DNA from 4 places in the Streptomyces sp. NPDC029044 genome. Region 1 is predicted to be linked to each of the others. Evidence: riboswitches for the same ligand, from Rfam matches in the RefSeq annotation. Region 1 holds a riboswitch; each other region holds the start of a gene.
The links. Region 1 has a riboswitch for cyclic di-AMP ahead of AB0E85_RS11770 (transglycosylase SLT domain-containing protein). Riboswitches for the same ligand answer to the same signal wherever they lie in the genome.
Positions count from the first base shown of each region.

Region 2: another riboswitch for cyclic di-AMP. It lies ahead of AB0E85_RS00175 (transglycosylase family protein); the one in region 1 lies ahead of AB0E85_RS11770 (transglycosylase SLT domain-containing protein).
Region 3: another riboswitch for cyclic di-AMP. It lies ahead of AB0E85_RS06905 (NlpC/P60 family protein); the one in region 1 lies ahead of AB0E85_RS11770 (transglycosylase SLT domain-containing protein).
Region 4: another riboswitch for cyclic di-AMP. It lies ahead of AB0E85_RS10790 (peptidoglycan DD-metalloendopeptidase family protein); the one in region 1 lies ahead of AB0E85_RS11770 (transglycosylase SLT domain-containing protein).

Region 1 covers NZ_JBEZWN010000010.1:44,137-51,323, reverse strand. Annotated here, with positions in the region: gene AB0E85_RS11775 (HAD family hydrolase) at 128-976, shown strand; gene AB0E85_RS11770 (transglycosylase SLT domain-containing protein) at 940-1,719, opposite strand; cyclic di-AMP (ydaO/yuaA leader) riboswitch at 1,725-1,900, opposite strand; gene AB0E85_RS11765 (polyprenyl synthetase family protein) at 2,403-3,413, shown strand; gene AB0E85_RS11760 (DUF2092 domain-containing protein) at 3,646-4,893, shown strand; gene AB0E85_RS11755 (ABC transporter ATP-binding protein) at 4,935-5,957, shown strand; gene AB0E85_RS11750 (ABC transporter permease) at 5,944-6,822, shown strand; gene AB0E85_RS11745 (NAD(P)H-dependent oxidoreductase) at 6,826-7,187, opposite strand, start outside.
Region 2 covers NZ_JBEZWN010000001.1:31,043-38,229, reverse strand. Annotated here, with positions in the region: gene AB0E85_RS00180 (transglycosylase family protein) at 33-986, shown strand; cyclic di-AMP (ydaO/yuaA leader) riboswitch at 1,215-1,381, shown strand; gene AB0E85_RS00175 (transglycosylase family protein) at 1,386-2,078, shown strand; gene eno (phosphopyruvate hydratase) at 2,353-3,633, shown strand; gene AB0E85_RS00165 (septum formation initiator family protein) at 3,739-4,215, shown strand; gene AB0E85_RS00160 (DUF501 domain-containing protein) at 4,263-4,793, shown strand; gene AB0E85_RS00155 (Ppx/GppA phosphatase family protein) at 4,790-5,731, shown strand; gene AB0E85_RS00150 (NAD(P)/FAD-dependent oxidoreductase) at 6,152-7,187, shown strand, end outside.
Region 3 covers NZ_JBEZWN010000005.1:128,668-135,854, forward strand. Annotated here, with positions in the region: gene AB0E85_RS06895 (hypothetical protein) at 421-774, shown strand; gene AB0E85_RS06900 (hypothetical protein) at 752-1,693, opposite strand; gene AB0E85_RS06905 (NlpC/P60 family protein) at 1,773-2,951, opposite strand; cyclic di-AMP (ydaO/yuaA leader) riboswitch at 2,959-3,132, opposite strand; gene pcrA (DNA helicase PcrA) at 3,447-5,924, shown strand; gene AB0E85_RS06915 (M23 family metallopeptidase) at 5,973-7,187, opposite strand, start outside.
Region 4 covers NZ_JBEZWN010000009.1:25,272-32,458, forward strand. Annotated here, with positions in the region: gene AB0E85_RS10780 (SGNH/GDSL hydrolase family protein) at 1-480, opposite strand, end outside; gene AB0E85_RS10785 (DUF6250 domain-containing protein) at 626-1,342, opposite strand; gene AB0E85_RS10790 (peptidoglycan DD-metalloendopeptidase family protein) at 1,536-2,465, opposite strand; cyclic di-AMP (ydaO/yuaA leader) riboswitch at 2,470-2,632, opposite strand; gene AB0E85_RS10795 (alpha-galactosidase) at 2,943-5,018, opposite strand; gene AB0E85_RS10800 (tyrosine-protein phosphatase) at 5,198-5,995, shown strand; gene AB0E85_RS10805 (DUF6126 family protein) at 6,012-6,131, opposite strand; gene AB0E85_RS10810 (XRE family transcriptional regulator) at 6,128-6,772, opposite strand; gene AB0E85_RS10815 (aspartate aminotransferase family protein) at 6,884-7,187, opposite strand, start outside.

The sequences.
Region 1 (7,187 bases):
GCTCGATGCGGCCTCACGGGTAGGTAGCGGAGCATGTTGTTGCCAACCGGTGCAGAGGCCTTCAACCGGGCAATCGGCGTCCGTCGTACGATGAAACGAAGGGGCGCGCTGTCCGTATTCTCTGATCATGGCCGCACCCATCGCATATTCACTCATCGCCACCGACCTGGACGGGACGCTGCTGCGCGGCGACGACACCCTGTCCGACCGGTCCCTCGCCGCGCTCGCGCGGGTGGCGGACGCCGGTGCCCAGCACCTCGTGGTGACGGGCCGGCCGGCGCCCAGAGTGCGGCCGCTCCTGGACGACCTCGGTGCCACGGGGCTCGCGGTGTGCGGGCAGGGCGCGCAGGTGTACGACGCGGGCACGGACCGGCTGCTGTGGTCCATCACCCTGGACCGGGAACTGGCCGAGACCGCCCTGGGCAAGATCGAGGCCGAGGTGGGGCAGGTGTACGCGGCGGTCGACCAGGACGGGGTCGACGGGCTCACGCTGATCGAGCCGGGCTATCTGATGCCGCACCCGACCCTGCCCGCCGTGCGGGTCGAGAGGCGCGACGAGCTGTGGGGCGAGCCCATCAGCAAGGTGCTGCTCCGCCATCCCCATCTGTCGGACGACGAACTGGCGGCGACGGCCCGCTCGGTGGTCGGCTCACTGGCGACGGTGACGATGTCGGGGCCCGGCACGGTCGAACTCCAGCCGTGCGGGATCACCAAGGCGACGGGCCTGGCGCTGGCCGCCGAGCATCTGGGACTGCGCCCGGCGGACACCATCGCCTTCGGTGACATGCCCAACGACATCCCGATGTTCGACTGGGCCGCTCACGGGGTGGCGATGGCCAACGCCCATCCCGAACTCAAGGCCGTGGCCGACGAGGTCACCCTGTCGAACGAGGACGACGGCATCGCCGTCGTCCTCGAACGACTGCTGGGCGAGCCGGCTCAGTACGGGCCGTTGACGTTGTCGATCGAACCGTAGCGGTCGGCCGCGTAGTTGCAGGCCGCGGTGATGTTGGCGACCGGGTCGTACGGGTCCCACGACGTGCCGTCGACGTGGTAGGCCTGGAAGGTCGGGTCGATGGTCTGGAGCAGACCCTTCGACGGGGTGCCCTTGGCGGCGTTGGAGTCCCAGTTGTTGATCGCCAGGGGGTTGCCGGACGACTCGCGCATGACGTTGCGGTAGATGCCGTCGTAGGACCCGGGGATCCCCTTCTGAGCCATGATGTCCAGCGCCTCGCGGATCCACCCGTCGAGGTTGTTCGCGTAGGTCTTCGCGGACGCCTGGGTGGCCTGGGCGACACCGCCGGCGGGCTTCGCGGCCGGCTTGGCGGGGGCGGACGACTTGGTCGCCGTCTTCTTCGCGGCGCTCGTCTTGGTGGTCTTCACCGTCAGCTTCAGACCCGGGTGGATCAGCTTCGGGTCGTCACCGACGGCGGCGCGGTTGTCCTTGTAGAGCTGCTTCCAGCCGCCCGAGACGTCGTACTTGTCCGCGATGCGGGCCAGCGAGTCGCCCTTGACCACGGTGTACGTGAGGGACTTGGCGGGCTGGGCCGCCTGCGGCACGGACTGTGCGGCGGCGGGTGCGCTCTGGGGCTCGGCGGCGCTCGCGTACGTGGCACCGAGGAGCGGCAGGGTGAGTGCTGCTCCGCCGGTACCGGCGGCGATGAAGCCTCGGGTCAGCGGGTTGGTTCTGGGGCGACGGTGCTTGCCTCGTCCGGCCATGGCGATATTCCTCTCCGGCGCCTGCGAGGTGAGCTGTCGGGTTCGGGCCGGGAGGTGCCCGGCCGCGTACGGCGCTGTGTGCCGTGCGCGGCTTCACCCCGAGCCGTGCCGCTGTGCGGACCGGCGACTTACCTGGGTCCCCCGCTCCTGCCCTGCGTGAGTGAGTCGGTTCCTGTGGGGAGTCCGGGCGGCGGCAGGATTGGGCGTCCGCCGGACAGGCCGGGAACGTATGCGAGAGCACATGTCGGGAACAAGCACCTCAGTCACATATCGCGCGGTTGACCTTGGTCGGAGGTGTTTGGGCCGCTTGATCCTTTGCGGAAGCCAAGGCTCAACTGGCTCTGCGGGAAAGGCGGTACGGGTCGATGCCGAGGTGGGGCGGAAAGGGGGAACAAGTGATTCAACTCACTGATCACGAGGCTGTGGGGCAATTCCCGCCAAGGGGAATTCGCCTACTCATCACGGCAAATCGTGCATAGTTCGCTACCTATGGGTAAGTCGATTTATATCTGTTCTTATAGGTTGATCGAAAACATAACGGTCGTGATCGGATACCGCCCGGCCTGTAACCCTGGGTGCTGGCGGTGATCGAAACGTGACCGGATACGCTGGCCGGAGTGAGGGCAGCGACCTATCGACAATCCGCGTAATCACCGGCAGACACAGCAGACAGGAGACCCCTCGTGACCGACGTCGGGCCGTTCGGGCTGAGCGTGCGGGACCAGGCTCTGGAAGCCGATGTCCAGGCCGGACTGGCGGCTGTCGAGGAAGGCTTGCTCGAGGCCACCAAGAGTGAGGTGCCCTTCATCACGGAGGCCGCCCAGCACCTGGTGCGGGCCGGGGGCAAGCGGTTCCGCCCGCTGCTGGTGATGCTCTCCGCCCAGTTCGGCGACCGGTACGCGCCCGGGATCGTGCCGTCGGCCGTCGTCGTGGAGCTGACCCACCTCGCCACGCTGTACCACGACGACGTGATGGACGAGGCCTCCGTGCGCCGCGGCGTCGCGAGCGCGAACACCCGCTGGGGCAACTCCGTCGCGGTGCTCACCGGCGACTTCCTCTTCGCCCGCGCCTCGCACATCCTGGCCGACCTCGGCCCCGAGGCCGTGCGGGTGCAGGCCGAGGCGTTCGAGCGCCTGGTGACCGGCCAGATCCTGGAGACGGCAGGACCGCAGGACGGCCGGGACCCCGTCGAGCACTACCTGGACGTGCTGGGTGGCAAGACCGGCTCGCTGGTCGCGGTGTCGTGCCGGTTCGGCGCGATGATGTCCGGCGCCGACGACACGGTCGTGGACGTCCTGACCCAGTACGGCGAACGGCTCGGCGTGGCCTTCCAGCTCGCCGACGACGTCCTGGACATCGCCTCCGACTCCCACGAGTCCGGCAAGACCCCCGGCACCGACCTGCGCGAGGGCATCCCCACGCTGCCGGTGCTGCGGCTGCGCGAGCGGGCGGCCCGGCTCGGGCTCGCCGAGGACATCGCCCTGTGCGAGCTGCTCGACTCCGACCTCACCGACGACGCCCGGCACGCCGAGGCCCTGCGTCTGCTGCGGGCCCACCCGGCGCTGGAGCAGGCCCGGCGGGACACCGTCCGCTACGCCCAGGACGCCCGTTCGGCGCTCGCGCCCCTGCCGGAGTGCACCGCGAAGACGGCGCTCCTGGAGCTGTGCGACGCGGTGGTGCACCGGGCCGGCTAGTCCGCCTCCCCCGCCCGACCCCTACGGGTAGGGGGAGAAGCCGCCCTTCCGTGTCATACCCCAGCAGTACACGGAGTTGAGTCCGGGGTCTGACGTATCTCCCTGGCCGATTTGGTCAGATGGTCACCACGGAAGAACACCACTCCTCACCTGTTCGGGTGAGAATGGCGGCTCAGGGACGAGTGCGTGGACGACACGGACAGCCGCCGCCGACCACGGAGGTAGGGCACACATGGCACCGTACGCATCCGACGACAGCACGACCGCCGGAGAGGTCGACGAGCAGCGCTCCGGGCGGCGCAAAGCCGCGCGGTACATCGTCCCGGTCACGGTGGTGGGGGTGGCCGCCGCGACGATCGGGCTGGTGCCCGCGCTCGCCGACTCCGGGGACCCCGACCTCCCGAAGATCACCGCACAGCAACTCATCGAGAAGATCGCGAAGTCGGACGTCCAGCAGCTGTCCGGCACGGTGAAGATCAGCACGGACCTCGGCCTGCCGGACCTCGGCGGCCTGGAGTCGGGCCTGCTGTCCGGCGCCGCGGGCAAGGGCGGGGGCGAGGACGGCTCCTCCGCCGACCCGACGGCCAAGCTCACCGAACTGGCCTCCGGCACGCACACCCTGCGCGTCGCCGTCGACGGCCCGGACAAGCAGAAGCTGTCGCTGCTGGAGAACGCCGCCGAGTACAGCGTCATCCACAACGGCAAGGACGTCTGGGGCTACGACAGCAAGTCCAACGAGGTCTACCACGGCACCTCCGACAGCCCCGAGCGCGGCAAGGACCAGCAGCCGCCGGCCACGCCCGGGGACTTCGCCGAGGAGGCCCTGAAGGCGGTCGACGACACCACGTCCGTGACCGTGGACGGCACCGCCCAGGTCGCCGGCCGGGACGCCTACAAGCTGGTCGTGAAGCCGAAGCAGTCCGGCTCGACGGTCGGTGCGATCACCGTCGCCGTGGACGCGAAGACCGGCCTGCCGCTGAAGTTCACCCTGACCCCGGCGAGCGGCGGCGCGGCCGTCGTCGACGCGGGCTTCACGAAGGTGAGCTTCGCCGAGCCGGCCGCCTCCACCTTCGACTTCACCCCGCCCAAGGGCGCGAAGGTCACCGAGGAGAAGGACGCCGGCAAGGGCTCGGGCGAGACTCCGCGCACGGCCCCCGGCAAGCCCTTCGCGCTCGGTGAGGCGCCCGGCCACCAGGCCGGAAAGGGCCCCGGTGGCCACGACGGCATGAAGACCATCGGCGAGGGCTGGACCGCCATCGCCACCTTCGACACGGGCGGCGAGGGCGTGCCCTCGGGCAAGGCCGGCGGCGAGTTCGGCGGCTTCATCGACTCCCTCGGCGACAAGGTCCACGGCACGTTCGGCTCGGGCACGGTCTTCTCCACCCGCCTGGTCAACGCCCTCGTCACCGACGACGGCAAGGTCTACGCGGGCCTGGTCACCAAGGACGCGCTCGTGAAGGCGGCCGACGCCGGCAAGTAAGTCCCGTAGCCGCACGGGACGTCGAGAGAACGAGGAAGCCGATGGGCGAGGTGTCCGCCGGGGAACCGGAGCAGCGTGGGACGCGGGCCGCGACCGGGGAACCGGAGCAGCGTGGGACGCGGGCCGCGACCGGAGAACCGGTCATCGCCACCCGCGCGCTCACCAAGCGCTACCGCGGCGGACAGCTCGCCGTCGACGGTCTCGACCTGACCGTCCCGGCGGGCAGCGTCTTCGGCTTCCTGGGCCCCAACGGCTCCGGCAAGACCACCACCATCCGCATGCTGATGGGCCTCATCGAGCCAACCTCCGGCACGGCCCGGGTGCTCGGGCAGCCCATGCCCCGGGCCGCCCGCGCCGTGCTGCCGCACGTCGGCGCCCTCATCGAGGGCCCGGCCCTCTACGGCTTCCTCTCCGGCCGCGACAACCTGATCCGCTACGACAGTGCCGACCCGGCCGCCGACCCGCGCACCCGGCGCACCCGGGTCGCCTCGGCCCTGGACCGGGTGGGCCTGACGGCCGCCGCGGGCAAGAAGGCCAAGGCGTACTCCCTGGGCATGAAACAGCGCCTGGGTCTCGCGGCCGCGCTGCTCCAGCCGCGCCGGCTGCTCGTGCTGGACGAGCCCACCAACGGCCTCGACCCGCAGGGCATGCGCGAGATCCGCGCCCTGGTCAGGGAGCTGGCCTCGGACGGCACGACCGTCTTCCTCTCCTCCCACCTCCTCGACGAGATCGAGCAGGTCTGCACGCACGCGGCCGTGATGGCCCAGGGCCGGCTGATCACGCAGGGCCCGGTCGCCGAGTTGTCCGCCGGGGCGCGCGGCCGGCTGGTCGTAACCACGCCGGACCCGGCGGAGGCGGCCCGGATCCTGAAGGAGCAGGGTGTCGCCGATGTCGTGGTCACCGACGACCGGGTGACCGGCGAGCCACCGGAGGGCGACCTCGCCGAGGTGAACGCCGCGCTGGTGACGGCCGGGGTCCGGGTGCGCGGCTTCACGGTCGAACGGGCCTCGCTGGAGGACGCGTTCGTGGCGCTGACGGGGGAGGGCTTCGATGTCGCGGGCTGAAGTGGTGGAACCCGTACGGCCGGTGCGCCCGTTGTGGACCTTCGGGCTGCTGCGCAACGAGCTCGTCACCACGTTCCGGCGGTGGCGCACGCTCGCGCTGCTGGCCGTGCTGGCGGGCGTGCCGGTCCTCGTCGGCATCGCCGTCAAGATGGAGACGGGCGACGGCGGCTCGCCCGGCGGCGGGGGCGGCGGAGGACCGGCCTTCATCTCGCAGATCACCAACAACGGCCTGTTCCTCGTCTTCACCGCCCTGGCCGCGACGCTCCCGTTCTTCCTGCCGATGGCGGTCGGTGTCGTCGCGGGTGACGCGATCGCCGGCGAGGCCAACTCGGGCACGCTGCGCTATCTGCTGGTCGCCCCGGCCGGCCGCACCCGCCTGCTGCTCACCAAGTACGCGACGGTGATCATCTTCTGCCTGGCCGCGACGCTCGTGGTCGCCGTCTCGGCGCTGGCGGTCGGAGTGCTGCTCTTCCCGCTCGGTGACCTGACGACCATCTCCGGCACGCAGATCGGCTTCGCCGAGGGGCTGGGCAGAGCCCTGCTGATCGCCCTGGCCGTCGCCGCGTCACTGATCGGCGTCGCCGCGCTCGGCCTGTTCGTCTCGACCCTGACGGGCAGCGGCATCGCGGCGATGGCGACGACGCTCGGCCTGCTGATCACGGTCCAGATCCTCGACCAGATCCCGCAACTGCACGCCCTTCAGCCGTACTTGTTCTCCCACTACTGGCTGTCCTTCGCCGACCTCATGCGCGAGCCGGTCTACTGGGACGAACTGGCGAAGAACCTCGGCCTCCAGGCCCTGTACGCGGCGGTGTTCGGGTCGGCGGCGTGGGCGCGCTTCACGGCGAAGGACATCACCGCGTAGCACTCAGTCCTCGTACAGGAACCGGGCCGGGGGAGCCTCCCGCTCGAAGAAGGTCTTGGCGCGCCTCAGGGCGTCGTCATCGGTCAGCACGTCACCGGGCTTGCTGCCGTTGCCGAGCAGCACCCCGCCGAAGCGCATCCCCAGGTAAGCGGCGGAGTTGTGGAGCGTCCCGACGAGCGGGTCGGCGACCACCTCCTGGGTGTGCGCGAGGGCGGTGACGCCCCACAGGGTGCGGCCGGCCATGGTCGCCTTGAAGTCGAGGCCGGGCGTGCGCAGCCAGCCCGACCAGTAGTCGAGGTAGCGCTTGGTCTGCGCGGAGACCGAGTACCAGTACAGGGGCGAGACGATCACGATGTCCGTCGCCG
Region 2 (7,187 bases), on a different contig from region 1:
TCGGTCACTGCTGTCTCGCGAAAGGTCTCCGTATGCTCTCCGGGAACGGTCGGCACCGCCGCCCCCGCCAGGCTCCGGCTCTCCTCGTGGCGGCCGGGGTGACCGGTTCCGCCATCGCGATCCCGCTCCTCGGGGCCTCCGGTGCCAGCGCGGCCGACGGCACGACCTGGGACCGGGTCGCGGACTGTGAGACCGGCGGTGCCTGGAGCCAGAACAGCGGCAACGGCTACTACGGCGGCCTCCAGTTGTCCCAGGACGACTGGGAGAAGCACGGCGGTCTCGACTACGCCGCGAGCGCCGATCTGGCCAGCCGCTCCCAGCAGATAGCCGTGGCGGAGAGAATCCTCGCCGACCAGGGGGTCGGCGCATGGCGTACCTGCGGACTGCTCTCGGGGCTCCAGCAGGACAAGGGGTCGGAATCATCCGACTCGTCTGAATCATCCGGTGAGGTGGACTCGCCCGGATTGCTTGATTCGCTGGGTTCGTCCCCCTCGGAGAGCCCCTCCTCGTCTCCGTCGCCCGACGCATCGTCGTCTTCGAAGGATGAAACGGCCAAGACCGACAAGTCGCGCGAATCCGACGGGTCATCGCAGGACGAACAGTCCGACGGCACTCCGTCGGCCACTCCCGAGGGCGGCAAGTCGGGCAGCTCGCGGCAGGGTGACGGCTCCTCGGCGGCGTCGGAGACGGGCTCCGGCCGTCATCGCGGTCCCAGTGCCGACGAAACCCGCGCGCCCGAGAGCGACCGTGCGGAGAAGTCCACGGGGCGTCACTCCGCGCCCGCTGAGGAGAGTTCCGGCGACGCGTCCGAAGGTGCCTACATCGTGGGTGTCGGCGACAGTCTCTGGTCCATCGCCGACGCCCTTCGGGTCGACGGCGGATGGCACGCCCTCTACGAGGGCAACGAGCAGGCGGTCGGCGCCGACCCCGACCTCATCCACCCCGGTCAGACGCTCGCGGTCGAGGGCGAAGCGGACGAGAAGTAGCTGTTCGGGCAGTGCGGAAACGACGGCCGAAGTCACCCCGAAACCGGGTGAGTTCACGTCATGTTTCGTGCCGAATGTCCTGTATGAACCCGGTGAGAGATAGATCTCAGAGGCCCTGATCGTCTTTGAAATTCCGCGGATCGCGTGTCTACGGTCGTGACCGCTCGTCACCACGAGCCCCGGCTGCCGCAACGCCGAATCCTGCCAGCGGCCGTACGGGAACAGTCGTCGCGTCAAGCGCCGTAGGCAGGAGCGGGGGACCCAAGGTAGGTGCCCGACCGGCTTGTTGCGCCGGAAGGGCTTGGGGTGAAGCCGCGTCCCGGGAGGGACGCGGCCGGGCAACTCAACCGGCCCGAACCCGACAGCTCACCTCGCAGGCGTCGGTGAGGGGATCCATCCATGCTGTTTTCCAGCAAGGGCAAGCACCGTCGTCCGTCCAAGGCCACCCGCGTCGTCGCGCTCGCCGGCGTCACCGGTGCCGCCGTCGCCGCCCCGCTGATGGCGGCCGGCAACGCCTCCGCCGCCACCGCCTCCGAGTGGGACGCGGTCGCCCAGTGCGAGTCCGGCGGCAACTGGTCCATCAACACCGGCAACGGCTACTACGGCGGCCTGCAGTTCTCCGCCTCCACCTGGTCCGGCTACGGCGGCACCAAGTACGCCTCCACCGCCGACCAGGCCACCAAGGCCCAGCAGATCGAGATCGCCGAGAAGGTCCTCGCGGGCCAGGGCAAGGGCGCCTGGCCGGTCTGCGGCAAGGGCCTGTCGAGCGCCGGCTACACCGGTGGCGACTCCTCCAGCGACTCCGGCAGCTCCTCGCAGAGCCAGCAGAGCACCGAGAGCCGCGAGACCCAGCAGCAGCCGGCCTCCCGCTCCGACGAGCGCCCGGCGGCCAAGAAGACCGTGACCACCCCGACCGGCAAGAAGGTCAAGAAGGGTGACGGCGAGTACAAGGTCGTCAAGGGCGACACCCTGAGCTCGATCGCGGCCGAGGAGAAGGTCAAGGGCGGCTGGGAGAAGCTGTACCAGCTGAACAAGGACATCGTCGACGATGCCAACCTCATCTACCCGGGCCAGCAGCTGCACCTGAAGTAAGCAGCGGCCCCACCCGGGCCCGCACAGGGCCCACCAGCTCCCGCTCCGGTGCGTCATCCCCCGTACGCACCGGAGCGGGGTTTTTTCTGCCGTACTTCGCGAACCGGCTTTGTTCCGTTCGGAAACAATTTACTCTCGGTTCTGTCCATGGGGTGGGCGACCCGGTGGCCGATCGCCCGGAGCCGGTTAGGCTCATGTCGCGAGCCACCGAGGCTCCGCACCTCGCCGGGTCCACGTGACCCGCGTACCCGCGTCACATAAGAAGGAGATGCTCGTGCCGTCCATCGACGTCGTCGTAGCCCGGGAAATCCTGGACTCCCGAGGCAACCCCACGGTCGAGGTCGAGGTCGGCCTCGACGACGGCAGCACGGGTCGTGCCGCCGTCCCGTCCGGCGCCTCCACGGGCGCCTTCGAGGCCATCGAGCTCCGCGACGGCGACTCGAACCGCTACCTCGGCAAGGGTGTGGAGAAGGCCGTCCTCGCGGTCATCGAGCAGATCGGCCCGGAGCTGGTCGGCTACGACGCCACCGAGCAGCGCCTGATCGACCAGGCCATGTTCGACCTGGACGCCACCGACAACAAGGGCTCCCTCGGCGCCAACGCCATCCTCGGCGTCTCCCTCGCCGTCGCCCACGCCGCCTCCGAGGCCAGCGACCTGCCGCTGTTCCGCTACCTGGGCGGCCCCAACGCGCACCTGCTGCCGGTGCCGATGATGAACATCCTGAACGGCGGCTCGCACGCCGACTCCAACGTGGACATCCAGGAGTTCATGATCGCCCCGATCGGCGCGGAGTCCTTCTCCGAGGCCCTGCGCTGGGGCGCCGAGGTCTACCACACGCTGAAGAAGGTCCTGAAGAGCAAGGGCCTGGCCACCGGCCTCGGCGACGAGGGCGGCTTCGCCCCGAACCTCGGCTCCAACCGCGAGGCCCTCGACCTCATCCTGGAAGCGATCAAGGAAGCCGGTTACACCCCCGGCGAGCAGATCGCCCTGGCGCTCGACGTCGCCGCCTCCGAGTTCTACAAGGACGGCGTCTACACCTTCGAGGGCAAGGAGCGCTCGGCGGCCGAGATGACCGAGTACTACGCGGAGCTCGTCGACGCGTACCCGCTCGTCTCCATCGAGGACCCGCTGTTCGAGGACGACTGGGAGGGCTGGAAGACCATCACCGCCAAGCTCGGTGACAAGGTCCAGCTCGTCGGTGACGACCTCTTCGTCACCAACCCCGAGCGCCTCGCCCGCGGCATCGACGAGAGCGCGGCCAACGCGCTCCTGGTCAAGGTCAACCAGATCGGTTCGCTGACCGAGACCCTGGACGCCGTGGAGCTGGCCCAGCGCAACGGCTTCAAGTGCATGATGTCGCACCGCTCCGGCGAGACCGAGGACGTCACCATCGCCGACCTGGCCGTCGCCACCAACTGCGGCCAGATCAAGACCGGCGCCCCGGCCCGCTCCGAGCGCGTCGCCAAGTACAACCAGCTGCTGCGCATCGAGGAGATCCTCGACGACGCCGCGGTGTACGCCGGCCGCAGCGCCTTCCCGCGCTTCAAGGGCTGACCCCACCTGGGTAAGGCTTAGCCAGTCGTACGTACGTCCCCGTACCCGGTCCCGTACCGTGTCCGGGGACGTACGCGCGTATGACGGTGGAGCGGAGGCGGACACATGGCCGTGAAGGACCGGGACCGGTTCTCCACCGCGACCAGGATCCGGTTGCTCGGCGAGCAGACCGCGGCGCGGGTCTACCGCTCCCAGACCAAGCGCCAGGCCCGCCGCTCGCGGCTGACCGGCCGGGCCGCGCTGCTCGCCCTGGTGATGTGCTCGCTGATCGTGGCCCTGGCCTACCCGATGCGGGAGTACGTCTCGCAGCGCGCCGAGGTCGACGACCTCCAGCGCGAACAGCGGCAGGCCCGTGAGCGCGTCGAACGGCTGCGTGACATGAAGGCACGCTGGCAGGACGACGCGTACGCCGAGCAGCAGATCCGGAAGCGGTTGCACTACGTCATGCCGGGGGAGACGGGGTTCATCGTCGTCGACCCGCACGCGGCGAAGCAGTCGCGCACCGACCTGGGGGCGGCGGACCGCCCTTGGTACTCCAACGTCTGGGACGGCGTCGACAAGTCCGACGCCTCCGGCCAGTGACCTGGCCTCCCAGCCGGCGATCAGAGAAAGACAGCCTGAAGACAGTCATGGAAACGCCCCCGCCGACCACCCCGCGCACCGAGCCCACCGACGCGGACGTCGAGGCCTTCAAGCAGCAGCTCGGCCGGCCCCCGCGCGGTCTGCGCGCGATCGCCCACCGCTGCCCGTGCGGACAGCCGGACGTCGTCGAGACGGCCCCGCGGCTGCCGGACGGGACGCCGTTCCCCACGCTGTACTACCTGACGTGCCCGCGCGCCGCCTCGGCGATCGGCACGCTGGAGGCCAACGGCGTGATGAAGGAGATGACCGAGCGGCTGGCCTCGGATCCGGAGCTGGCGGCGGCGTACCGGGCCGCGCACGAGGACTACATCCGGCGGCGCGACGAGATCGAGGAGCTGAAGAACTTCCCGAGCGCGGGCGGCATGCCGGACCGGGTGAAGTGCCTGCACGTGCTGGTCGGCCACTCGCTGGCCGCGGGCCCCGGGGTGAACCCGCTCGGCGACGAGGCGATCGCGATGCTCCCCGAGTGGTGGCGCAAGGGCCCGTGCGTGACGCCCGGCGAGGAGGACGCCCAGTGACCCGTGTCGCCGCCGTGGACTGCGGTACGAACTCCATCCGGCTCCTGGTCGCCGATGCCGACCCGGCGACGGGTGAGCTGACCGACCTGGGCCGCCGGATGACGATCGTGCGGCTCGGGCAGGGCGTCGACCGCACCGGCCGGCTCGCCCCCGAGGCACTTGAGCGGACCTTCGCGGCGTGTCGCGAGTACGCCGGGATCATCAAGGAGCACGGGGCGGAGCGGCTGCGGTTCGTGGCGACATCCGCCTCCCGGGACGCCGAGAACCGGGACGAGTTCGTGCGCGGCGTGCTGGACATCCTCGGTGTCGAGCCGGAGGTGATCTCCGGCGACCAGGAGGCCGCGTTCTCCTTCACCGGCGCCACCAAGGAGCTCACCGGGCGGGACCACCTGCCGAAGCCCTACCTGGTGGTGGACATCGGCGGCGGTTCGACCGAGTTCGTCGTGGGCGACGAGGGGGTCCGCGCGGCGCGCTCGGTGGACATCGGCTGTGTCCGCATGACCGAGCGGCACCTGGTCCGGGACGGCGTGGTGAGCGATCCGCCCTCCGAGGAGCAGATCGCGGCGATGCGGGCCGACATCGAGGCCGCCCTCGACCTCGCCGAGCAGACGGTCCCGCTGCGTGAGGCGCGCACGCTGGTCGGCCTGGCCGGTTCGGTGACGACCGTGTCGGCGATCGCCCAGGAACTGCCCGAGTACGACTCGCGGGCCATCCACCACTCCCGCGTCTCCCACGACCGGGTCCGCGAGATCACCGAGTGGCTGCTGCGCTCCACCCACGCCGAGCGCGCGGCCGTGCCGTCCATGCACCCCGGCCGGGTCGACGTGATCGGGGCGGGTGCCCTCGTCCTCCTGTCGATCATGGAGCGCATCGGCGCGGAGGAGGTCGTCGTCAGCGAGCACGACATCCTCGACGGCATCGCGTGGTCGGTCGCGTAGCCCGCTTCTGAGCAGGCATGGATCACGAATGAGCGTCGCCCCGGGGGTCCGGAGGCCCCCCGGGCGACAGCCCGTCGGGAAAGTTCGTGAAGTTCTTCACAAGGAATTCGGCCCTCCCGGGCGAAGAGACGGGTCCCGTTGACCCGTCCGGGGGCTGAACAGGCCTTTGAACATGTTCAGAAGCATGGTATGGAGGTGTTCGGGAAGAGGGTCGCGGAGGCGCTCCGGAGGTCCTCACGGCGGCCCCTCGGGCACAGAGAGGCAGCTCACGCGCCATTGACAACCCTCCGCGGTGCACAAAGCGGCCCGGTTGTCACCATGACATGGATCACGCGGGCCGCGGAGGATAGCACACACCCCACCCAAGCTTGTGAAGGGGCGCACGAGCCACCCCCCTGAGTCGGGTGGATACTCGATGGCATGAGCACCACGGAGCGTCCCAGGATCCTCGTAGTAGGCGGTGGGTACGTAGGCCTGTACGCAGCTCGGCGCATCCAGAAGAAGATGCGCTACGGCGAGGCGACCGTCACGGTCGTCGACCCCCGGTCGTACATGACCTACCAGCCCTTCCTCCCCGAAGCCGCCGCCGGCAACATCTCCCCGCGCCACGTCGTCGTCCCGCTGCGACGCGTGCTGCCCAAGGCGGAGGTCCTCACCGGCCGGGTCACCACCATCGACCAGGACCGCAAGGTCGCCACGGTCTCCCCGCTGGTCGGCGAGGCCTACGAGCTGCCCTTCGACTACCTGGTCATCGCGCTCGGCGCGGTCTCCCGCACCTTCCCGATCCCCGGCCTCGCCGAACAGGGCATCGGCATGAAGGGCGTCGAGGAGGCCATCGGCCTGCGCAACCACGTCCTGGAGCAGCTGGACAAGGCCGACTCCACCACCGACGAGGAGATCCGCCGCAAGGCGCTCACCTTCGTCTTCGTGGGCGGCGGCTTCGCCGGTGCGGAGACCATCGGCGAGGTCGAGGACATGGCCCGCGACGCCGCGAAGTACTACAAGAACGTGTCCCGTGAGGACATGCGCTTCATCCTGGTCGACGCCGCCGACAAGATCCTGCCCGAGGTCGGCCCCAAGCTCGGCAAGTACGGCAAGGAGCACCTCGAAGGCCGCGGCGTCGAGGTCTACCTGTCCACCTCCATGGACTCCTGCGTCGACGGCCACGTCGTGCTGAAGAACGGCCTGGAGGTCGACTCCAGCACCATCGTCTGGACCGCCGGCGTCAAGCCCAACCCGGCCCTGGCCCGCTACGGCCTGCCGCTGGGCCCCCGCGGTCACGTCGACTGCGAGCCGACCCTCCAGGTCAAGGGCACCGACTACATCTGGGCCGCCGGCGACAACGCCCAGGTCCCGGACCTCGTCGGCCGCAAGGCGGGCAACGAGAACGCCTGGTGCCCGCCCAACGCCCAGCACGCGCTGCGCCAGGCCAAGGTCCTCGGCGACAACGTCGTGT
Region 3 (7,187 bases), on a different contig from region 1:
TGGGGGCCACGTCCTTTCCTCGACCGCCGACGGGTGCGTGCGGCCGCCGGGGGGAGCGGACGGGCGGCCTGCGCGTCCGGCGACGGCCCGCACAGGGGGAGCGGATCGCCGCCGGACCTTTTCGGCGGTGGTGTCCGACTGCCGCCCCTGGCCCGGGCGGCGGTGGGGAGCCGGTCACCTGGTGGAGGACGCTAAACGCCGCCGTGATGGGCCGGTGGCAGGTGTGCGGAAGTGTCCCGAGAGGACCGGCGGTGACCGTATGCGACCGTGGTCCCGTCTCGACGCCGACTGCTTCACTCAGCGTGATGACCGATGCGCCGAATCGTGAGCGAGTGACCGTGATCGGGTGCTATGGGGCGCATATATGCATCACTGGGCCGGTGTCGGGCGGTCCGGGGGCCCTGATTAGGCTCCGGCCTCATGGACGTACTCATCCACCTCTTCGTCGGCCTCCACATCATCGGCATCGCCTCGCTCCTGGGCGGCTTCCTCACCCAGATGAAGGCGATGGGCGAGGGTACCGCCCGCTACACCCCCGCGATGCTGCACGGCGCGCTCACGATGCTGGTCACCGGTGTGGTCCTGGTCGGTCTCAACCAGGCCGACGACCAGTCCGTGAACAACATCAAGATCGGCGTGAAGCTGGCCCTGCTGGTCGTGATCCTCGGCCTGGTCTATGTGAAGCGGGACGACGAGAAGGTGGACAAGGGCCTGTTCGGCCTGGTCGGTCTGCTGACGACGGCGAACATCTTCATCGCCGTGCTCTGGACCTGACCCGGGAGCGCCGGGCGCCGGCCCGGGCCGAGGTGAGCGCCCAGGCGGTGCACCCGAGCCAGGCGGCCACCGCGACCCACAGCAGCACCTCTCCGGCGGCGTCGAGCCAGGGGACGTCCAGGGCGGCGGCGACCGCCAGGGTGGCCGCGGCCGTCACCACCGCGGCGAACACGGTCGCCCAGCGCCGCACGTCGTAGTGGTGGCGGGGCCAGAAGAGCTCCGCGAGGAGCAGGGCGACGCAGGCGACCAGCGCGAGCACGAGCAGCGTGACGCACGTCGTGCGCAGGACGTCGGTGTTGTCCTCGTTCCACAGGTACAGGCGCGCGCTGTCGGCGCTGAGGAGTTGCGCCCCGGCCAGCGCGGAGACGGCGAGGGCGCCGGCCGCGAGCCAGTGGTCCCCGCGCCCCTCCTCCACCTGCCGGGGCTGGAAGCGGAACAGGGCGAAGCCGTAGAGCGCGAGGCCCAGCCAGAACAGCACCAGGGCCGCGTGGGCGAGCCAGGCCGACGTATCGGCCGCGGCGAGCGTGGCGCCGAGCACCGCGAGCCCCTGGGTGGCCACGCAGCGCAGGAACACCGTGCCGCGCCGCCCGCCGGCCTCCGCGGTGAGCAGCACCGCCCAGAGCAGCATCGCGAGCGCCAGCAGCGCCTCGGCGAGGAGCTGAAGGCCGGCCGCGGAGAACCCGGTGCCGAGGACGGCGGTGGCCGCCACGGCCGTGAGCGCGGCCGGCGTCTGCGCCCGCAACCCGCCCCGTGCCCGCTGGGCGAGGCCCGCGGCCGCCACCAGCCAGGCCGCGCAGGCCAGGGCGAGGGCGATGCGGGAGAGGACCGCGTACCCCGCCGAGTCGAGACCGACCGACACGACGCCGGTCGCCAGCGCGTACGTCGACCACCAGGTGGCAAACGGGGAGGGACCCGACATAGCGCCGATGCTAGAGAGCGCCGCACGCGTTACGGGAGGGGCACGCGCGCGTGCCCCTCGAAAGGCGTGACGAGACCTCTCAGGCCGGCCGCACCACGCTGTGGATGGCCGACTCGCCGTCGTAGTAGACCGACTCCTCGCGCACGTACGTGCCGGGCTTCGGGGCGTGGATCATCATGCCGTTGCCGATGTAGATCCCGACGTGGGTGACGTCGTCGTAGAAGAAGACCAGGTCACCGGGCTGGGCCTGGGAGAGCGGGACCGTGGTGCCGGCGTTCACCTGGTCGTAGGTGGTGCGCGGCAGGGTGACGCCCGCGGCCTTCCAGGCGGCCTGGGTGAGGCCGGAGCAGTCGTAGGAGCCGGGGCCGACGGCGCCCCACACGTACGGCTTGCCGATCTGCGCGCGGGCGAAGGCGAGCGCCTTGTCGGCCTTGGTGGCGTACGAGGAGTCGGCCGGGGCCGTCGAGGAGGACGAGCCGGAGTCCGCCGAAGCCGACGACGAGGAGCCGCTGTCCTGCTGCTGGGCGGCCTCCTCCCGTGCCTGCTGCTGGGCGGCCTGCTGCCGGGCCAGCTCGTCGGCCTTGCGGGCCGCCTCCTCCTGCTTCTCCTTCTCGATCGCCGCGAGCCGGGCCTTCTCCTCGGCGGTCAGCTTCGACATCAGCCGGCGCGCGTCGGCGAGCTTGCGCTGGACGGTCGCCTTGGCGGTCTTCAGGTCGCCCTGCGACTCGGTGAGCGCCTCCAGGCTCTCGGTGGCCTCCTGGCGCTTCTCCATCGTCTCGGACTGCTGTGCGATGTAGTCGTCGACCGCGACCTTCTGGCGGCCCGTCATCCGGTCCATCAGCTGGGTCTGGTCGAAGTAGTCCTGCGGGGTGTCCGCCAGCAGGAACGTCGCCGTGTCCGGGGCGGCGGCACCGGTTCGGTACTGGGCGGAGGCGAAGGACCCCAGCTCCTCGCGCGCCTCGTTGAGCTTCTGGGTGCGCTTCGCGACGTCGTCGACGAGGGCGTCGGCGCGTTTGCGCTGCTTCGCCGTCTTCTCCTTGGCCGCGTTGTACTTCTCGGTCGCCGACCCCGCCTGGCGGTAGAGGTCGTCGACCTTCTTCTCGACTTCTTCCAGGCTGGGCTTGTCGTCGGCCTCGGGGGCGGCATTGGCCGACTGGGACAGCAGGGCGACGGAGGTGAGGGCCGCCGTTGCGAGGGCGGGGGTCCGTATGCCTGCCACGCGCGTACCCGTAGGACGCGACTTGCGGTGCGACGCCAAGGGAGGCGACTCCTTCCACGTTCCGCCTACCGGGTTAGCTGTCGGGTTCGGGCGGGTGGTTCGGAAGGTTTGCCCTACGGCCTTCTCCGCACAGGGAGTCGGGCCGATTCACCCCAGGTTCACGGTTGGGTCCCCGGCTCCGGCTGCCGCTGCGGCACACCGGACTCGGCGGAGGCCGCGCGGCCCGGCGACGTTCGCCGGTGGGGGTCATGCGGCCTGGTCGCACGGTAGCCAACTCGTGTGGCCCCTGTGAAGGTTGATGGGTGATATGCCCGATACATTTTCGTGACCTCGGTCATGAACGTTGCCGAGTGTGAACGGCCGAGGGGGACTGGTCCTGTTTCATCCATGATTGCGGGGGGTGTAGCAGGTCGTGATCATGCGGTCATGGAGGGCGACAATGCGCCGCCGGCCGGCTGGCGGGGGCCCGGGCGCCCGGCGATGTTCTCAGGGCGGCGGCGGGCTGTCAGTGGGGCGCCCTAGACTCGGAGAGCGATGAGCAGCCTCTTTGACGACAGCTTCCTGGCGAACCTCCAGGCCCAGCGGGGCCCCGCGGACGAGCCCCCGCCGCCGCCCGAGGACGATCACGTTCCGGAGCCGATCCCGGACGATCTGTTCGGCGGGAAGTTCGACGCGCCCCCGGACCGGGACGCCTACTACCGGGACGGCGCGCCCCGCCCGGTCGTGGACACCGCCGCGCTGCTGGAGGGGCTCAACGACAACCAGCGCGCCGCCGTCGTCCACTCCGGCTCCCCGCTGCTCATCGTGGCCGGCGCCGGCTCCGGCAAGACCCGCGTGCTCACGCACCGCATCGCCCACCTGCTCGCCGAGCGCGGCGTGCACCCGGGCCAGATCCTCGCGATCACCTTCACCAACAAGGCCGCGGGCGAGATGAAGGAGCGCGTCGAGCAGCTCGTCGGCCCGCGCGCCAACGCCATGTGGGTGATGACGTTCCACAGCGCGTGCGTGCGGATCCTCCGCCGCGAGAGCAAGAAGCTCGGCTTCACATCGAGCTTCTCGATCTACGACGCCGCCGACTCCAAGCGCCTGATGGCCCTGGTCTGCCGAGACCTGGACCTGGACCCCAAGCGCTTCCCGCCGAAGTCCTTCAGCGCCAAGATCAGCAACCTGAAGAACGAGCTGATCGACGAGGAGGACTTCGCCGCCCAGGCCACCGACGGTTTCGAGAAGACCCTCGCCCAGGCCTACGCCATGTACCAGTCGCGGCTGCGCGAGGCGAACGCCCTCGACTTCGACGACCTGATCATGACGACGGTCAACCTGCTGCGTGCCTTCCCGGACGTCGCCGAGCACTACCGCCGCCGCTTCCGGCACGTGCTGGTCGACGAGTACCAGGACACCAACCACGCCCAGTACGCCCTCGTCCGGGAGCTGGTCGGCACCTCCGAGCACCCCGTCGACGTACCGCCCGAGGCCGAGGTCCCGCCCGCCGAGCTGTGCGTCGTGGGCGACGCCGACCAGTCGATCTACGCCTTCCGCGGCGCGACGATCCGCAACATCCTCCAGTTCGAGGAGGACTACCCGGACGCCACGACGATCCTGCTGGAGCAGAACTACCGCTCCACGCAGACGATCCTCAGCGCCGCCAACGCGGTCATCGAGCGCAACGAGTCCCGCCGTCCCAAGAACCTGTGGACCAACGCCGGCTCCGGCGCCCGGATCACCGGCTACGTCGCCGACACCGAGCACGACGAGGCGCAGTTCGTCGCCGACGAGATAGACCGCCTCACGGACGCCGGCGAGGCCAAGGCCGGCGACGTCGCCGTCTTCTACCGCACCAACGCCCAGTCCCGCGTGTTCGAAGAGGTCTTCATCCGCGTCGGCCTGCCCTACAAGGTCGTCGGCGGCGTCCGCTTCTACGAGCGCAAGGAGGTCCGGGACGTCCTGGCCTACCTGCGCGTGCTCGCCAACCCCGAGGACTCGGTGCCGCTGCGCCGGATCCTCAACGTCCCCAAGCGGGGCATCGGCGACCGCGCCGAGGCGATGATCGACGCCCTGTCCCAGCGGGAGAAGATCAGCTTCCCGCAGGCGCTCAAGCGCGTCGACGAGGCGTACGGCATGGCCGCGCGCTCCACCAACGCCGTCAAGCGGTTCAACACGCTGATGGAGGATCTGCGCACCATCGTCGAGTCCGGCGCCGGACCGGCCACGGTTCTGGAGGCCGTGCTGGAGCGCACCGGATACCTCGCCGAGCTCCAGGCCTCCACCGACCCGCAGGACGAGACCCGGATCGAGAACCTCCAGGAACTGGCCGCCGTCGCCATGGAGTTCGAGCAGGAGCGCGGCGAGGACGAACAGACCACGCTGTCGGACTTCCTGGAGCAGGTCGCGCTGGTCGCCGACTCCGACCAGATCCCCGACGAGGAGGACGGCGACGGCGTCATCACCCTGATGACCCTGCACACGGCCAAGGGCCTGGAATTCCCGGTCGTCTTCCTGACCGGCATGGAGGACGGCGTCTTCCCGCACATGCGCGCCCTCGGGCAGACCAAGGAGCTGGAGGAGGAGCGGCGCCTGGCCTACGTCGGCATCACCCGTGCGCGGGAGCGGCTGTACCTGACGCGGTCCACCCTGCGCAGTGCCTGGGGCCAGCCCTCGTACAACCCGCCCTCCCGGTTCCTGGAGGAGATCCCGCCGACCCACGTGGAGTGGAAGCGGACGGGAGCGACCGCGCCCGCGTCCTCCGGGCCGGTCTCGGCGGTGGCGGCCTCGCTGTCGTCGTCCCGCTCGCGCTCTTCGGCGTCGGGCGCCTCCGGTTTCGCCACGCGGCGCACCTCGGAGAAGCCCGTGGTGTCCCTGGCGGTCGGGGACCGCGTCACCCACGACCAGTTCGGGCTCGGGACCGTCGTCGCGGTCAAGGGCACGGGCGGCAACGCCGAGGCGACGATCGACTTCGGGGACACCAAGCCGAAGCGGCTGCTGCTGCGGTACGCGCCGGTGGAGAAGCTGTAGTCCGGTGAGGTGAGCCCCGCCGGCCGGACCGGCGGGGCAGGCGGGACGTTACGTCGGGTCGACGCCGTGGCTGCGCAGCCACGGGAGCGGGTCGATCGCCGAGCCGCCGGCCGGGCGCACCTCGAAGTGCAGGTGAGGGCCGGTGGAGTTGCCGGAGTTGCCCGAGCGGGCGATCGGATCGCCCGCCTTCACGGTCGTACCCGAGGGGACCGTGTAGGTGGAGAGGTGGCAGTACCACGTCTCCGTGCCGTCCTTGGCGGTCACGATCATCATGTTGCCGTACGCGCTGTTCCACTGGGTGCGCACGGTGCCGTCGGTCGCGGCCATCACGGTCGTGCCGTACGAGACGGGGAAGTCGATACCGGTGTGCAGGGACATCCAGTTGATGCCGGACTGGCCGTAGTAGGCGCTGAGTCCGTGCCGCGCGACCGGCAGGGCGAACTTGGGGCGCAGCCGCTCCTTGCGGGCCGCTTCCTCCGCCGCGCGCTTCCTCTCGGCCGCCTGCTGGGCCTTGAGGTCGATGCGCTCCTGCGTGCGGCTGGCCCGGTCGGCGAAGTCGTCGGCGCCGGCGGAGAGGCTCTGGAGCTGGGTGTCCAGCTTGTTGTTGGCCGCGGCCGGCTTGACCGGCTGCGCGTCCGCCGCGGTCGTCCGCGCCTCCGCGGCACTGTCGTCGGCGAAACCGCCGACGGAGGCGGCGGCGATGCCGGCGACACCCATCACGCAGGCCGAGGGCACCGCGATGGTCATCAGCGCCGAGCGCTTGGGCGGTGTGCGGCGGCGCGAACGGGAAGCGGCGCGCGAGGCCGCACGCCCCGACGGGGCGGGGGCGACGTCCTCCTGGCCGTCCAGGAGCGGGGCGACGACGGGCAGTTCACCGGTGGCGGCCGGTTCGTCGCCCTCCACGGCGGCGTCGTGGAAGCCCGCTTCGGTTGATGCGTCGTAGGCGACCTGCTCGAACGTCGAGGTCTCGTGCTGGTCGAAGGTTTCGCCGGGGTGCTCGTACGCGTCGGGCTCCGGTGCGGCGGTGCCGTCGGAGTTCCACTGCGTGGCGTCGTAGGCGCCCGTGTCGAAGGTCTGCGTGCCCCACTCCCACTGCTGGGTGCGGTCCGCGGGGTTGCCGGACTGGTCCGGCTGGAGCCAGGCGCCGGATTCCCACTGCCCGGTGGCGTCGGGGGAGGGGGCCTGGGACGGGATGGCCGACATCGGCTGCTGCTCGGCCGTCCAGGAGGTCGTGTCGTAGACGCCGGTGTCGTAGGCGGCGTG
Region 4 (7,187 bases), on a different contig from region 1:
GCTGCGCAGGGACCACAGGTCGAGCACCGGGCAGCCGTACCGGTCGGCGATGGCACGGACGTGTCCGTTGTACGTGGCGATCTTGCCGCGCAGGTGCTTGAGCACGGGCACGCCACGGGTGTCGAACCCGGTCGTCACCATGACCGTGCCGGACACGGCGGTGAGGCGGGCCAGGGCCCGCTCGAAGCGTTCGGCCACCTCGTCGGGGTCGGTGCCCGGCCGGATGATGTCGTTGCCCCCGGCGCAGAACGAGACGAGGTCCGGGGCCATGTCGACGGCCCGCGGAACCTGGTCCGCCACGATCTGGTCGAGGAGTTTTCCGCGTACGGCGAGATTGGTGTACCGGAAGTCGCCCTCGGGCCTGCGGTCGGCGAGCAGGACGGCGAACCGGTCGGCCCAGCCGACGAACGACCCGTCGGGCCCGGGATCGCCGACGCCCTCGGTGAAGCTGTCCCCCACCGCCACGTACGACCCGATCACTGCTTTGCTGTCACTCTTCGAATCGTCTGCCACAGCAGCTCATGATTCACCTTCGAATGTGACCTACGCGACCGTAGGAAAGGGTTGACGGGCGGTGAGATAGCCCACTCCTAAAGTGTTCGCCAACTCCGGAATACGCCGCTTGTCAGGGGTGTTCCGGGGTGAGCCGCCAGACCCGGAATCGACTGATCCGGAAATGGCTCCAGACGGTCCGGAAGGCGAAGTGGCCGCCCGTGTAGGGCTGCGGGTCGGTGTGGTCGAAGACGAGCCGCCCGTTGTTCCACCACCGGACCGTCGAGCCGTCGGAGACGATCCGGACCCGGTTCGGCTCGTTGGGCACCAGCAGCGGCTCGGTGTAGTCGAAGACCAAGGGGCGGACGCCGGGCTCGCCGACGTAACGGCGGAGCCGGGTCGTGGTGTTGTAGTTGGCTCCGTATCCCGCGTAGTACGTCGTGAGGTGGTCGTACTCGTCGAGGGCGCCGCCGCGCGGAGTCGCGAAGAGGTCGTCCGGGGAGCGTACGTCGGTCGCGTTCCAGAAGTTGTTGAGGTCCGAGACCCGGTCGTTGACCCCGCCCTCACAGACGGCGGTCGCGGTGTATTCGAGGACGTACGGCCCTTCGAGCCGCCGCCTGAACCACACGGTCGCGCCGCCCGGCACGTCGATCTCCAGGATGCCGCGGGAGGCGGTGACGGTGCCGCCGTCCTGGAGTTCGGTCGCCCACTGCCCGAGACCGTGACAGAAGTCGTCGCGCGCGACGAGACGGCGGTGACGGGGCGCGGCGTGCGCGGTGGCCGTGGGAACGAGGGCCGCCAGGGCGGTTCCGGCGGCCAGGGCTCCGAACGCTCTGCGGGTGGTCGGCACGGGACACAGCTCCTCGGGATCCGCCGGGAAGGCTCTGAAAGCGCTTGCACTCCGGACGGGATCACTCTGTCCCAACTGCCGCCGCCTGTCGATCCCTTGACGCGGCTGACGGCATGCGCACACACCGAAGGCCGGACCCGGGGATCGGGGTCCGGCCTTCGGCCGCGTGTCAGGCAGGTGGTCGTGCGGTGGGTCAGCCGACGGAGACGCCGTGCGAGCGCAGGAAGGCGACCGGGTCCACGTCCGAGCCGTAGTCCGGCGTGGTGCGGATCTCGAAGTGCAGGTGCGGTCCGGTCACGTTGCCGGTCGCGCCCGACAGGCCGACCTGCTGCCCGGCGGTCACGGTCTGGCCGGCCGAGACGGAGAGCTGGGACAGGTGGGCGTACTGGGCGTAGTGGCCGTCGTTCAGCTTGATGACGACCTGGTTTCCGTACGCGCCGCCCCAGCCGGCGGAGACGACGGTGCCGGCGCCGACCGCCTTGAGGGAGGTGCCGGTCGGGACGACGAAGTCGACACCGGTGTGGTAGCCGCTGGACCACATGCTGCCGGACATGCGGTACGGGGTGCCGACGGTGGCACCGGCCACCGGGAGGGTGTAGCCGCTCGCGTTGCTCTCGGCGGCGGGCTTGGCGGCGGCCGGCTTCGCGGCGCTCTCCGCCTTCGGGGCCGACTCGGCGGCGGACGGCTTCGCGGCCGAGGGCTTCGGGGCGGAGGCCTTCGGCGCCGACGGCGCCGAGGACTTCGGCTCGCTCGCCGCCTTCTTGCCGATCGACAGCTTCAGGCCCGGGTGGATCAGCGACGGGTCGGAGCCGACGGCGTCGCGGTTGTCGGCGTAGAGCCTCTTCCAGCCGCCGCTGACGTCCTGGTCGTCGGCGATCTTCGCGAGGTAGTCGCCGGCCTTCACGGTGTACGTGCGGGGGCCATTGGCCTTTTCGGCGGCCTTCTTCTCGGCGGCCGGAGCGGACTGGACGGCCTTTTCCGGAGCCGACTGCGGGGTGGCGGCGTGGGCGCCGGCGGTCCCCATGAGCGGCAGCGCGAGAGCGGCTCCGCCGGTTCCGGCGACGGCGATGGAGCGGGTGAAACGCTGGGTCTTGGGACGGCGGTGCTTACCCTTCGCGGGCATGGCGAATTCCTCTCCGTCGCCTGCGAGGTGAGCTGTCGGGTGCGGGCTGGAGATGCCCGGCCGCGCCGGGGGCGCGGCTTAACCCCAAGCCGTTCCGGGAACCGGAACAGGCGTCTTACCTGTGGGTCCCCCGCTCCTGCCGTACGTCGGGTCAGTGTGTGCGGGCTCCGGTCGGCGGCAGGATTAGGCGTCCGTCCGGATTGGTGTGGAACGTAAGCGACCAGGACGCAAACGGACAAGCTTGCGGTTGCCCGTGACGGTGTTTTCCTTGACGCGTCGCCACATCCGCGGTCACCGAGCGTGGATTACCGATCTCCCGCTTTCCGCAACAGCCTTGAACCACACGAGAATTACGTGCACATGGCGACAACGGATCGTCACGAATATGACGATGGTCACGCACCCCGACCTCATCTCCTTTACAGTCGGGGCACGTTATCCCTAAGCGGTTTAAGCGCCTTATTCGGACAGAAAGGACTACTTCCTCTTAAGGCGGACGACCGTGGCATCCAGATCCCCCCGCAGGCCGACCCGCAGCCCGTGATGGAGCAGCACGGCCCCACGGTAAATTTCGCCCGTTTCAAGGCATTCGTACGATGCGGCCGGATCGAGGGCCCGCAGCCGGAGGGCCGGTACGGGCTCGCCGTAGCGCTGCGCCTGGAGCCAGGCGAGGACGACGGTCTCGTCGCCGAGGACGTACTGCACGGCACTCGGTCCGCCCTGCGGGGGACGCAGCCGGTACTGGTCGCCGCGTTGCACCACGGGCCGGATCTCCTTGTAGAGCTCCACCCACTCCCGGGCCTCGGCGAGTTCCTCCCGCGTCCACCGCGTGAGGTCGCCGCCGACTCCCAGCACCCCGGCCATGGCGCTGACGAACCGGAACCGCAGGGAGCTGGCCCGCTGGTTGAGCATGACGTTCGGGCTGTCGGTGACCCAGGCGGCCATGACCCTGGCCGGGTGGATCTGGCTGAAGCCGTGCTGGATGGCGAGCCGGTCGAGAGGGTCGGTGTTGTCGGAGGTCCACACCTGGTCCGTACGGCTCAGCACTCCGAGGTCGATCCGCCCGCCGCCGCCCGAGCAGGACTCGAAGGCCACGCCGGGATGGGCGGCCCGCAGCCGGTCCAGCAGGGCGTACAGGCCGCGCACGTGGTCGACCCACAGCCGCTGCGGGTAGGGGTCGTCCGGCCAGCCGGCGTCGGTGAAGCAGCGGTTGAAGTCCCACTTCACGTAGTCGACGGGAGCGCTGGAGAGAAGCTCGTGGAGCTGCTCCCAGAGGTACTCCCTCACGTCCTCGCGGGCGAGGTTGAGCACGAGCTGATTGCGAAACTCCGTCCGCTTTCGTCCCGTTTGGTACTGCACCCAGTCGGGGTGCGCGCGGTACAGGTCGCTGTCCGGGTTGACCATCTCGGGCTCGACCCAGATCCCGAACTGCATGCCGAGTCCGTGCACGTGGTCGGCGAGCGGCTTCAGCCCGCCCGGGAAGCGGTCGGGGTTCGGGGTCCAGTCGCCGAGGCCGGCCCGGTCGCTGGTGCGGGCCCCGAACCAGCCGTCGTCGACGACGAACAGCTCGACGCCCATCGCGGCGGCCCGCTCGGCGAGCGCCCGCTGCTGCTCCTCGGAGATGTCGAACTCGGTGGCCTCCCAGGAGTTGAACAGCACCGGCCGGTCCCGGCCCGCGTCCGGGATCACATGCGCCCGCTGGTAGGCGTGCCAGGCGCGGCTCGCCCCGCCGAATCCGCCGTCGCTCCAGAGCCCGGCGAAGACCGGGGTCGTGTACGACTCCCCCGTGCCCAGCGTCAGCAGGCCCGAGTCGTCGTGGCCGGCGCCGCCGGTGATCTGCACGCGCGCGTCCGGGAGCTGGGCCACGGCGATGCGCCAGGACCCGGACCAGCCCAGGGCGCAGCCGTAGACCTCGCCGCGCTCCTCGGTGGCGTCGGTGTCCAGGGCGACCCACGGCAGGTGCTGGTGCGAGGTGTGGCCGCGGCGGCTGCCGATGATCTTCTCGCCGTGGGTGAGATCGGAGCGCGTCAGGCGGGACTCGGCTCCCCAGCGGCCGTGCAGCTGGGACAGCCGCCAGGCGTCGCGGTCGGGCAGGGTCCAGGTCGCGGAGTCGGCGCGCAGCAGCTCGACGGCCGGTCCCCGGTTGTCCAGGGTCACCCAGCGCTCGACGACGTCCGTCGAGGAGGGCATCCGGTAGTGCAGCGTGACGGTCAGGCCGCCGTCGCGGAACCGGAGGCGCAGCTCGCCGTCCGCGGCGTCGTGCCCGTCGAAAACCCACTCGGTGCCGCGCCGCTCGGCCGTGCGCACGGACAGGGCGGGCCGGACGAAGCGGGGGCCGCCCTCGACCGGGTACTCCTCGCGTCCGTCGAGCGGGGACTCGAAGGGCCAGTAGTCCGGCAGCGGCCGGACGGCGAGGGCCTCGGCGTCGGCGAGGCCGATCCTCGAGCCCCAGTGCAGGTGCAGCAGCTCGTCCCGGTCGGTGACATGGACGGCGTAGCTGCTGGCCGGCCCGGAGAGCACCCACGTACGACCGTCTTCGGAGATCTCCAGCATCATGCCCTCACAGATTCGAACAAGCCCGATCAGGTGCGACCAGGCCGCAACATCATCGACGGCCGCGGGGCCTCCGGGCAACGCCTGTGGACAACTCATTGCCCCAGGCAGGCATGTCGTATCGTCGAGTGACGCCGGGCGACGAGCCGCGTCGGCGGCGCCGAAGGGGAGGAGCCCTCGTGACACAGCAGGTCCCGTCGACCGAGCCCGAGCTGGCCGGAGTGCGCAACTTCCGTGACGTGGGCGGGCTTCCGACCGTGGACGGACGGCGGGTACGCCCGGGCGTGCTGTTCCGCAGCGGGCACCTCGCCCACGCGACCGGGGAGGACGCCGCCTTCCTGACCACGCTGGGCCTGCACACGATCTTCGACTTCCGCAACGCGGCCGACCAGAAGCTCGAAGGGCCGGACGTCGCGCTGCCGGGCGTGCGCAACGTGAACCTGCCGCTGAGCGACCCTGCCGACGGCGCCGAGTTCTGGAAGATGGTCCGCGACGGCGACCTGGAGCAGCTGCGCGCGATCCTCTCGGACGGCAAGGGCGCGGACCGGATGATCGCCTCGTACCGCATGATCATCAAGGACCGCACGGGTGAGCACTCCCAGGTGCTGCACGCGCTCGCGCAGGACAGCGTTCCCGCGCTGATGCACTGCGCGGCGGGCAAGGACCGCGCGGGTCTGTCCGTCGCGGTGACGCTCCTGGCGGTGGGCGTCGAGCGCGAGGCGATCGTCGACGACTACCTGAAGTCGAACGCCAAGCACCGCCGGTACAAGGTGCACCGCAGCAGCTCCGCCGCCTCGGCCTACTCCCCCGAGGTCATGGAGCTGCTCAGCCCCCTCTTCGACGCGCGCGCCGAGTACCTGACGGCGGCCTTCGACACCATCGAGGAGAACTGGGGCGGCGTCGACACCTACCTGGAGAAGGGGTTGAAGCTGGCCCCGGAGACCCGGGAACGACTGCGCGAGCGGCTCCTCGACTGAGGCGCCCGGGCGGGTGCTACTTCGCCCCGAGCGCGAACAGCAGGTAGATGAACGCGGCGAAGATGTGGCCTGCGATGAGGTAGACGAACAGCCTCACCCACAGGGCGCGGGGGAACTTCTCCTCCATGTCCCTCATGACATGTCTCCTGGGGTGGAGCCGAGGCACAGGGCGGCCGTGGGGCTCTGGAGCAGGGTGTGGACGAAGAGCAGCTCGACGCCGTCGTGGTCCTCGGCGGCGATCCGGTGCGGGGTGAGCGAGTCGAAGTGGGCGCTGTCGCCGGGCGCCAGCCGGTGCGTGGTGTCCCCGAGCCGCAGCCGCAGCCGGCCGCGCAGCACGTGGAGCCACTCCTCGCCGGGGTGGACGCGCACGATGTCGCCCTGGGAGCCGTGGGGGACGTGGACGCGCAGGGCCTGCATCCCGCGGCCGGGGGCGCCGGCCTGCCAGTAGGTCCAGCCGCCCGCCGCGGTGGGTTCCATGTCCGCCGCGCGGATGACGGAGTCCCGTTCGGCGGCCTTCTCGCCGAGCAGCTCGGCAACCGTCGTACCGTAGACCCGGGCGAGCGCGAGCAGCATCGGCAGCGAGGGCTGGCGCTGTCCGGTCTCCAGCCGCGAGAGGTGGGCGGGCGACAGCCCGGCCGCGCGGGCCGCGGCCTCCAGCGTCAGGGAGGCCTGGCGCCGCAGCGCCCGCAGCCGGGGTGCGACAGCGGGCAGCGCACCGGTCGCCGGTTCGGCCGGCGAGGCGGCCCCGGAGGGCCGCTCGGTCTCGGAGGAGCTCATGCCTCCATTCAGCCGGAGTGTTGCCTCTGCGGCAAATTTCTTGCCCCACAGGCAAAAGCGGCCGACGGCGCCGCCGGCTTCGCACCTCGGTCAGGGCACTCGGACAGGCCCTCAGCGGTTGGCGACCGCCTGCTTGACGAGCGTCTTGCCGAAGTCCCACACCAGGCCACCGTTGTGCGCGTCGTCCATGACGGCCGTGAAGGCGTCGACGAACCGGTCCACCTCCCGCTCGCCGATGATCAGTGGCGGGATCAGCTTGATCACCTCCATGTGGTCGCCGGAGACCTGGGTGAGGATCCGGTGCCGCTGGAGCAACGGCACGACGACCATCTGCGCGAAGAGTCCCTTCCGGGCGGCCTGGAGCATGGCCCAGCGGCTGCGCAGCTTCAGCGACCTGGGCCGGCCGAACTCGATG